4 regions of the Paracoccus sp. J39 genome follow, and region 1 is predicted to be linked to each of the others. Evidence: riboswitches for the same ligand, from Rfam matches in the RefSeq annotation. Region 1 holds a riboswitch; each other region holds the start of a gene.
What was found. A riboswitch is a leader RNA that binds a small molecule or an ion and turns the genes downstream of it on or off. The one in region 1 is predicted to bind cobalamin.

Region 1 (2,193 bases):
CCAGTCGTTCGACTTGACGACCGGCCAATAGCCCCTGGTATCCGCATCCTTCTGGGTGACCGGCGGGTTGGCGCGGCACAGGCCGGAATCCGAAAGCGTGCTGGCGGAGTTGGCGACGTGATCCTCATAGAACGCGCAGGCGTTGCAAGCGGTCTTTGCCATGTTTGTTTCTCCTGGCTGGCTGGCTGGGTCCTGTGGTGGCTGGCTGGCTTTCCGCTGGCTGGCGACCTTGAGCCGGATATAGAGAGGGATTCGCGGAAGGTCAATAAATAATCTAGCAAAAACATATAGTTGACAGAATTCCTCGGTGACATTTTCCTGATGCGAACTGTCGGGTTCGGATTTTGCGTCCCGTGGAAAACGCTCAGGAATGGACGGCGCGCCCGTGCCATCCGCGGCCGGCGCCCCGGCCGCGCCCTCCGGCGGTGGCGAGGTTCTCGGGCCGGCGCGGAACCCGCGGCGGCTTCCCGATTCCGGCCCCCTTTTCCGGCAGGCGGCGCCTTCCCGCGCCGCAGGCGGGCGGGTTCCGCCGGTTCCATCCCGCAGCAGGCAGAGGGGCACCGATCCCTCCGGCACCAAAGCGTCCTTGCCCCCGCGGCGCGCTTCAGCGGCCGGTTCCACCCGGCGGATTGTCGCGGCCGCGCGGCGGCACCGGATTGGCGCTTGACAGCCCGCGGCGCCCTGCGGCAATGCAAGGCCGCTACGGTTCCGGCGCCATGCCGGATGAAAAGGGAACACCGGTGCGCCCGCCGGCCGCAAGACGGCCAGGGCAAGGCCGGGGCTGCCCCCGCAACTGTATGCGGTGAGCGAAGGCCGCAGGCGCCACTGGGCAACCCCCGGGAAGGCCGGCCCGAGCAACGATCCGCAAGCCAGGAGACCTGCCGCAGCGATCACCCATTTCCGGCGCGGGGCGCGCCCGGGAAGCGGCCGTTCCGCAGAGGTGACAGTCGCCGTCCCGCGGCCGGGCTGTCGGGCCTGTCCGCAGGGCAGTTCTGCAAATCGCGGGGCCGGGCCCCGTGCTGGAAAGGCTTTGGAATGTTCAGAACCCCGGTCTCCCTGCTGGCCGCCGCCGCCCTGCTCCTTCCGGCCGCCGCCACGGGCCAGGAGAGCCAGGCGCCCGTCATGCTCGACCCCGTGATCCTGTCGGGCGGCCTGTCGCCGGTCGCCGAAAGCGCCTATGGCCGCGCCCACAGCATCCTGACCGCCGGGGATCTGCAAGAGCGCGGCTTCGTCACCGTCCAGGACGCGCTGCGCGACCTGCCCGGCCTGGCCGTGACCTCGACCGGCGAGACCCTGACCAAGGTCCGCATCCGCGGCGGCGAAGCCAATCACGTGCTGGTGCTGATCGACGGGGTCGAGGCCAATGCCCCCGGCAGCGGCGACTATGTGTTCGGCGGCCTGCTGACCGAGGATGTCGAGCGCATCGAGGTGCTGCGCGGCCCGCAATCGACGATCTACGGCGCCAATGCCGCCGCCGGGGTGATCGCGATCACCACCCGCCGCGCCTCGGCCCCGGGGCTGAGCTATGGCGGTGGGGTCGAGATCGGCGGTCAGGGCACCCGCGCCGCCAGCGCCCATCTTCGCGCCATGGGCGCGCGCGGCCAGATCAGCCTCTCGGCCGCGACGCGCCATACCGATGGCGAGGACGCCTCGCGCACGCCGGGCGGCGATACCGAGTTCAACGAGCGCGACAGCCTGACCCTCGGCGGCTCCTACGACATCAGCGAGGCGGTGACCGCCGGCTTCACCCTGCGGCGCAGCTGGCAGGAATACGGCTATGACGAATCGGTGTCCTTCGTCGCCTCGCCCGACGAATACCTGCGGGACGAGCCATGGACCGCCCACCGGGACGAGACTTACGGCTCGCTCTGGCTCGAAGCCGAGGCGCTGGGGGGTCGGCTGCTGAACCGCTTCGCCCTTTCGGGCAGCAACCAGGCCACCGCGCATTTCTACGACGGCCGGCCGGATTACGACGACGCCTCGCGGCTGCGGGATCTCAGATATACCGGCACATGGGCGCTTGATGGCGGCGATGCCCGCAACTCGGCGCAGAAGCTGAACGTCGCGCTGCAGAAGAAACGAGATATCTACGAGGCCTCCTTCGCACCGGGCGGCCGGTATGAGCGTGATACGAGATCGGCCGCGCTGGAATATCAGGGCCGGTTCGACAACGGGATCGGCATCCAGGCCGGC
Region 2 (2,193 bases), on a different contig from region 1:
GAACGCCCCGAAGAACAGCGCCGCCGTATATACTGCCGCGACCACGCCGTTCACGATTGCGAAACGGCGAAAATCGACGCGCAGGAAACCGCTGGCCATGAAGACCGGAGGCAACAGCCGTGCCAGCAGCGCCGCCGGCAGGACGCCGCGATCCAGCAGCCGCCGTCCCCGCTCCAGCATCTTGCCGTCCACCCAGCGCCGGACGAGACGGTTGCTTCCGGCCAGTGCGCCGATCCCGTAAAGGGCCCAGTCGCTGATGATATTCCCGGTTACCAGCGCCACCAGGGCCAGTCCGGTGCCGATCTCTCCTGCGGCGGCCAGTGCCGCGCCGGCGATGATCGCCCCTTCTTCCATGACAAAATTCGCAAGAAACAGCAGCAAGGCCAATATCAGCGGATTGCCCAGATATTGTTCGATAAGGGCTTCCACCGCGCGGAGTCTCCTTGGGGCGAGGGGCGGGACAGATCAAGCTAAGGACACCCACCCGCAAACGCAAGCCGCAAGGCTTGCGCCGGCGACACGCATGGCGCCGAACGCATCCAGATCGCGCGATGCCCAGAGGCACTCGGCCCCCCGGGGTGACGTCGATCTCCTCATCGATCTTGCCGCGATATCAAGCGCACTGCCATCAGGCGGGAAAAAGCAGATACTGCCCATCTAATCTGTTTATTTGACAACTCCCTTGTGCTATCCGGTCGCCGACGGTGCCCCGCAAGGGGTGAAAAGGGAATGCGGTGAGGGAAACCGATGCCGCAGCTGTGCCCGCAACTGTAACCGGGAGCGACCCGCATATGCCACTCTGCCCCAGGGCGGGGGAAGGCGCGGAACTCGCAAGGAACCGGAAGCCAGGAGACCTGCCGTCGCTGTCGCCCATCCCGCGGCCGGGACAAGCCGAGGGTGCGGATTTCCGCTGCGGTGACCCATGTGGATCGAAGGCAGCGGTATGTGCGATGCGACCGATAGAATCTGAACTCGCGCGCGCGGCGGAAGAACCGTCGCGGCGATGCCTTCGTATCCGGCTTCCCTTCCCGTTGAACGAGGATAAGTGCCGAAATGAAGGTCCGCCATATCATTCCCGTGCTGTTGGGCACAACCCTTGCCGTCCCGCCTGCCACCGCCGAGGACGCGGTGACGCTGGATACCATCGTCGTCACCGCCTCGCGCGCCGACCTGCCTGAACGCGCCATCGGCAGCGCCGTCACCGTCGTGACCGAGGAGCGCGCCCGCCGCGAACAGGCGAAGCGCATCACCGACCTGCTGCGGGACGTGCCGGGGGTTCAGGTCTCGCAGGACCGTCCCGGTGCCTGGACCAGCATCAGCATCCGGGGATCGGATAACGGCCAGGTGCTTGTCCTGATGGACGGGGTCCGGCTTGGCGATCCGTCCTCGACCGAGACGGCGTTCCAGTTCGACCATCTGGATGTCGAGGGCATCGACCGGATCGAGGTGCTGCGCGGCAACCAGTCCTCGCTTTACGGATCGGACGCGATCGGCGGCGTTGTCAACATCATCACCAGGCGCCCGGTCCAGGACGGCTGGCGGCTGTCCAGCGGATTGGAGCTTGGTCCGGACGGCTGGCGCCGGGCCACCGCGACCCTGCTGTGGAAAAGGGGCGATCTCGACGCCCGGGTCAGCGGCTTTTCCACGCATTACGACGGCCCGTCGCAGGCCGATCCGCGCACCAGCCCGGTTCCCGGCCCCATGGACGACGACGCCCATCGCGGCAACGGGATCGGCACGGCACTGGGCTGGCAGATCGCGCCGCAGTTGCGGGCCGAACTCTCTGCGCAGCGATACGTGGCACGAATACGATTCGCCGCCCAGTGACGGCAGCGATACGGTCGAAAAGGACGAATGGAACCTGGGCGCGCGCATCCTCCATGAAAGCGCCGACCGGACCCTGCGGCAGACGCTCAGCTGGGGCCGCTACAATGCCCGGCGAACCTATCATACCGGCTTTTCGCGGCCCGAGGGCGATGTCTACGACGGCATGCTGACCCGCTATGGCTACGACGTGACCTGGAAGCCGGCCGAGCCATGGTCGCTTGTGGGCGGCGTCACGCGCGAGAAGGAAGAAACCCTCCAGATCACCAATTATACCGGCAGCTTCATCGCCAGCAACGCCACCACCGCGCTCTTTACCGAGGCGGCCTGGCGTCCCGACGACCATCTGACCCTGACCGCCGCGCTGCG
Region 3 (2,193 bases), on a different contig from region 1:
CATGGTCCTCGGCGCCGTCGTGATGGCTGGGGCGGGCGGCAAGGTCGTCCTCGGCCGCCGCACCCAGCCCAAGGATCACCCGCGGGTCGATCACCCCATCGGTCAGCGGCAGGATCGGCAGCTTGCGCGGCGCCTCGGCCTCGATCACCGCGCGGGCGGCGGCCAGCCCGTCCTCGCCGGCCAGGTCGGCCTTGGAGAGCAGGACGATGTCGGCGCAGGCGATCTGGTCCTCGAACACCTCGGACAGGGGCGTTTCGTGGTCGAGGCTGTCGTCGGCGGCGCGCTGCGCCTCGACGGCGGCCTCGTCCGGGGCGAAGCGGCCGGCGGCCACGGCCTCGGCATCGGCCAGCGCGATCACCCCGTCCACGGTGATGCGCGAGCGGATCGCCGGCCAGTCGAAGGCTTTCAGCAAGGGCTTGGGCAGGGCAAGGCCCGAGGTCTCGATCAGGATGTGGTCGGGCTTGACGGGCATCGCCATCAGCCGCTCCAGCGTCGGGATGAAATCGTCGGCCACGGTGCAGCAGATGCAGCCGTTCGACAGTTCCATGATGTTCTCGGCCGGGCAGTTCTCGTCCGCGCAGGATTTCAGGATCTCGCCGTCGACGCCCATGGTGCCGAATTCATTGACCAGCACCGCCAGCCGCTTGCCCTGCGGGTTCAGCATCAGGTGGCGGATCAGCGTGGTCTTGCCGGCGCCGAGAAAGCCGGTGATGACGGTCACGGGGGTCTTGGTCAGGTCGGTCATGGGCTACCCAATCGGAGGAATGCGCGCGAGGCTGCGCTTGCGGAAAATCGTGACGCGCTCGCGCCAGGGCACGATGCCGTCGGGGGCGCCGGCATAGGCGGCGGCGCCGGCCAGGATCTCGGGCGCGTCCTCGGCCGACATGCGGCCATAGACATAGGTCCAGCGGCCGGGCGCCGACAGCGCGATGGCCGCGCCGCTGGCGCAGGCCGACAGGCATTCGACCGGGACGATGCGCACGCCGTCGGGGGCCCCTTCGGCGGTCAGCGCGTCATGCAGCCGCGCGCCGGGCACCGGCTCGCCCTCAAGCACCGGCTGGCCGGCGCGGCAGGTGATGCAGACATGCAGCGTGACTGTCATGCGCCCTTCATCCGTTGTGGCGGCAGGGCGCAGGGGCGCGAATGCCCCAAGCCCCAGCGGGAACACCCCGTCCGCCGGTCAATCCTTCTGCGCTGGCAGGTCTCCCGGCTTGCGGATTCGGGCCTTGGCCCACGGCCGCCCCACCTTCCCGGCTTTCGCCAGTGGCTTCGGGGCGACCTCTCCGGTCACGGTCGCGGGGGCGGCTGCTTCCAGGCGGTTGCCTGTCGCATTCCCTCTTCGCCTGTCATAGGACAGGAACCAGCGCCCCCTGTCTGTGCGCGCCCGGTCCCGACTTGTCAAGCGAAGGAGTGCCCGATGCAGACCGACGACAACGCCCGCCATACCGAGAAGATGGCGAAGATCAAGGCCGCCCGCGACAGGATGATGGCCGGGAAGCAGGGCGAGAAGGGGCTGGTCATCGTCCATACCGGCAAGGGCAAGGGCAAGTCCTCCTCGGGCTTCGGGATGATCCTGCGCTGCATCGCCCATGGCATGCCCTGCGCGGTGGTGCAGTTCATCAAGGGCGCCTGGGACACCGGCGAGCGGCGGCTGCTGACCGCGCATTTCGCCGATCTGTGCCAGTTCCACGCCATGGGCGAGGGCTTCACCTGGGAAACGCAGGATCGCGAGCGCGACATCGCCGCCGCCCGCGCCGGCTGGGAAAAGGCCAAGCAGCTGATCCGCGAACCCTCGATCCGCATGGTGCTGCTGGACGAGATCAACATCGCCCTGCGCTATGACTATCTGGATCTGGACGAGGTGCTGGCCTTCCTGCGCGACGAAAAGCCGCCGATGACCCATGTCGTGCTGACCGGGCGCAATGCCAGGCCGGAACTTATCGCGCTGGCCGATCTTGTGACCGAGATGGAGCAGGTCAAGCACCCGTTCCGCGACGGGATCAAGGCCCAGCCGGGCGTGGAGTTCTAGGAGCATGGAGAAATCGCAGGACAAGCCGAAGCTGCTTTCGGGCGGCAACCCGCAAATCCCCAAGGGCTATGGCGAGGCGCCGCTCCGCGCCTATATCGCCGCCATGCCGGGCTGGAAGCAGGAGATCGGCCAGAAGCTGGACGAGATCATCACCCGCACCGTGC
Region 4 (2,193 bases), on a different contig from region 1:
GCAGCACGTCGGCGACCGAGGTCTGGCCGCGCTCCTCGATCTCGCGCGCGGTGACGACGGTGACCGAGCGCGGGGTGTCGAGCAGCGGCGCGGTGGCCTTGTCCGAGGTGCTTTCGGTGACCTTGTAGCTTGTCTCGGCCTCGTTGCCCTGCTGGCGGCGGATGACCACCGTGTCCAGAGTGACGGTGTCCTGCGCCTGTGCAGGGCCGGCCACGCCGGCCGAGATGGCCAGCACCGGCAGCAGGCCCAGGGTCGGCAGCAATTGCGCTGCGCCCCCCGTGACCGGCGGTTTCGGATGGGACTTGTTCATGGATTGCTCCCGGCACAAAAGAAATCGCTGCCATCCGCGAGGATGGAGGCGACAGGAACGTGCTGGCTCAGCAGAGTGGCTTGCGGTGAAACGAGCCGGGAGGGGGAGCAGTCGCCCCCTGTCCTAGCCGCGCGTGATCCATGCAAGAGGGTTAATTGTCGCAAATTGTCAAACGACGCTGCGTAAAATCCCGGATCGGCAGGCCCGACTGTTGCAGCGATTCAACAATCCGGATGCTCTCCCGTCGGAAAAGGTGCCGCAACTCTCGGCCGGGATGCAAGTGGCGCCCGCCCCGCGGGCGTTCGAAAGCCCACCAGATGTTCCAATGGGCGGGCAGTTTCCCACTAGATGTGGATTGACCTGCGTGGCGGAGCGTGGCTAACTGCAGGGGTCATGGTTACCTCCGGGGCGACTCGGGGATCAACAGGGAAGCCGGTGCAAGGCCGGCACTGCCCCCGCAGCTGTAAGCGGAGAGCGACGCTGGAATGCCACTGGGGCCAGCCCCGGGAAGGCCAGCCAAGCCGGGACCCGCGAGTCAGAAGACCTGCCATGGCGCGAAAGGACGAAACCGTGCGGCGGGCGCGGGGCTGAAGCGGTTCCGATGGCGCGGTCATCGGGCGCGGCCCCTGCTTGCCGACAGAAAGAAGGAGCAGAGGCATGACCATCACCGTTTATTCCAAGCCCGCCTGCGTGCAATGCACCGCCACGACCCGGGCGCTCGAGGCGCGCGGCCTGCCCTATCAGCTGGTCGACCTGACCGAGGATGAGGCGGCGATGGAACTGGTCACCTCGCTCGGCTATCGCCAGGCGCCCGTCGTCGTCGCCGGCGAGGCGCATTGGGCGGGTTTCCGGCCCGACATGATCGGCCGGCTGTCCTGAACGCGCGGCCATGGGCGGGCACCGGGGCGAACTGGTCTATTATTCCTCGGGCTCGGGGAACACGGCGCGCTTCATGGCGCGGCTGGGGCTGCCGGCGCTCCGCATCCCGGTCTCGCCGTGCGAGATCCTGCCCGAGCCCGGCCGGCCCTATGTGCTGATCTGCCCGACCTATGCCGATGGCGCGGGGCGGGGCGCGGTGCCGAAACAGGTCATCCGCTTCCTGAACGACCCCGGGCGCCGCGCGCTGCTGCGCGGCGTGATCGGCGCCGGCAACCGCAATTTCGGCGCCACCTTCGCCCTGTCGGCGAGGGTCATTTCTGCTAAATGCGACGTCCCCGTGCTGTATCGATTCGAGCTGGCGGGCGACGACAACGATCTTTCCCGCGTCCGGGCGGGGCTTGAGAAATTCTGGGGGACGGAATGCTTGACAATGGCGTAAAGGCCGTGCTGGACCATCACGCGCTGAACGCGATGCTGAACCTTTACGACGGCGAGGGCCGCATCCGCTTCGAGGCGGATCGCAAGGCCGCGCGGCAATATTTCCTGCAGCATGTCAACCAGAACACCGTGTTCTTCCACAATCTCGACGAGAAGCTGCGCTATCTCGTCGACGAAGGCTATTACGAGCCCGAGGTGCTGGACCAGTATTCGCGCAATTTCCAGCGCGCGATCTGGGATGCTGCCTATGCGCGGAAGTTCCGCTTCCCGACCTTCCTGGGCGCCTTCAAGTATTACACCAGCTATACGCTGAAGACCCGCGACGGCCAGCGTTACCTGGAACGCTACGAGGACCGGGTGGTCATGGTCGCCCTGACGCTGGCGCGCGGCGACGAGGCGCTGGCCATGCGCTTCATGGAGGAGATGCTCTCGGGCCGCTTCCAGCCGGCGACGCCCACGTTCCTCAATGCCGGCAAGAAGTCCCGTGGCGAGCTGATCTCGTGCTTCCTGCTGCGGCTGGAAGACAACATGGAGAGCATCGGCCGCTCGATCAACTCGGCCTTGCA

Region 2: linked by a shared signal. The riboswitch ahead of L632_RS25130 (TonB-dependent receptor) and the one ahead of L632_RS0112700 (TonB-dependent siderophore receptor) in region 1 are both predicted to bind cobalamin.
Region 3: linked by a shared signal. The riboswitch ahead of L632_RS0119485 (DUF1636 domain-containing protein) and the one ahead of L632_RS0112700 (TonB-dependent siderophore receptor) in region 1 are both predicted to bind cobalamin.
Region 4: linked by a shared signal. The riboswitch ahead of nrdH (glutaredoxin-like protein NrdH) and the one ahead of L632_RS0112700 (TonB-dependent siderophore receptor) in region 1 are both predicted to bind cobalamin.

Annotation. Positions count from the first base shown of each region.
Region 1 is NZ_JAEN01000011.1:133,031-135,223, forward strand. Features, by position in the region: gene L632_RS0112695 (hypothetical protein) at 1-162, opposite strand, end outside; cobalamin riboswitch at 687-901, shown strand; gene L632_RS0112700 (TonB-dependent siderophore receptor) at 1,036-2,193, shown strand, end outside.
Region 2 is NZ_JAEN01000026.1:26,743-28,935, forward strand. Features, by position in the region: gene L632_RS23635 (DedA family protein) at 1-429, opposite strand, end outside; cobalamin riboswitch at 686-877, shown strand; gene L632_RS25130 (TonB-dependent receptor) at 1,054-1,827, shown strand; gene L632_RS25010 (TonB-dependent siderophore receptor) at 1,784-2,193, shown strand, end outside.
Region 3 is NZ_JAEN01000029.1:18,746-20,938, forward strand. Features, by position in the region: gene cobW (cobalamin biosynthesis protein CobW) at 1-745, opposite strand, end outside; gene L632_RS0119485 (DUF1636 domain-containing protein) at 749-1,102, opposite strand; cobalamin riboswitch at 1,179-1,380, opposite strand; gene cobO (cob(I)yrinic acid a,c-diamide adenosyltransferase) at 1,418-2,029, shown strand; gene L632_RS0119495 (DUF1801 domain-containing protein) at 2,034-2,193, shown strand, end outside.
Region 4 is NZ_JAEN01000020.1:6,341-8,533, reverse strand. Features, by position in the region: gene L632_RS22940 (TonB-dependent siderophore receptor) at 1-310, opposite strand, end outside; cobalamin riboswitch at 688-877, shown strand; gene nrdH (glutaredoxin-like protein NrdH) at 968-1,189, shown strand; gene nrdI (class Ib ribonucleoside-diphosphate reductase assembly flavoprotein NrdI) at 1,200-1,628, shown strand; gene nrdE (class 1b ribonucleoside-diphosphate reductase subunit alpha) at 1,610-2,193, shown strand, end outside.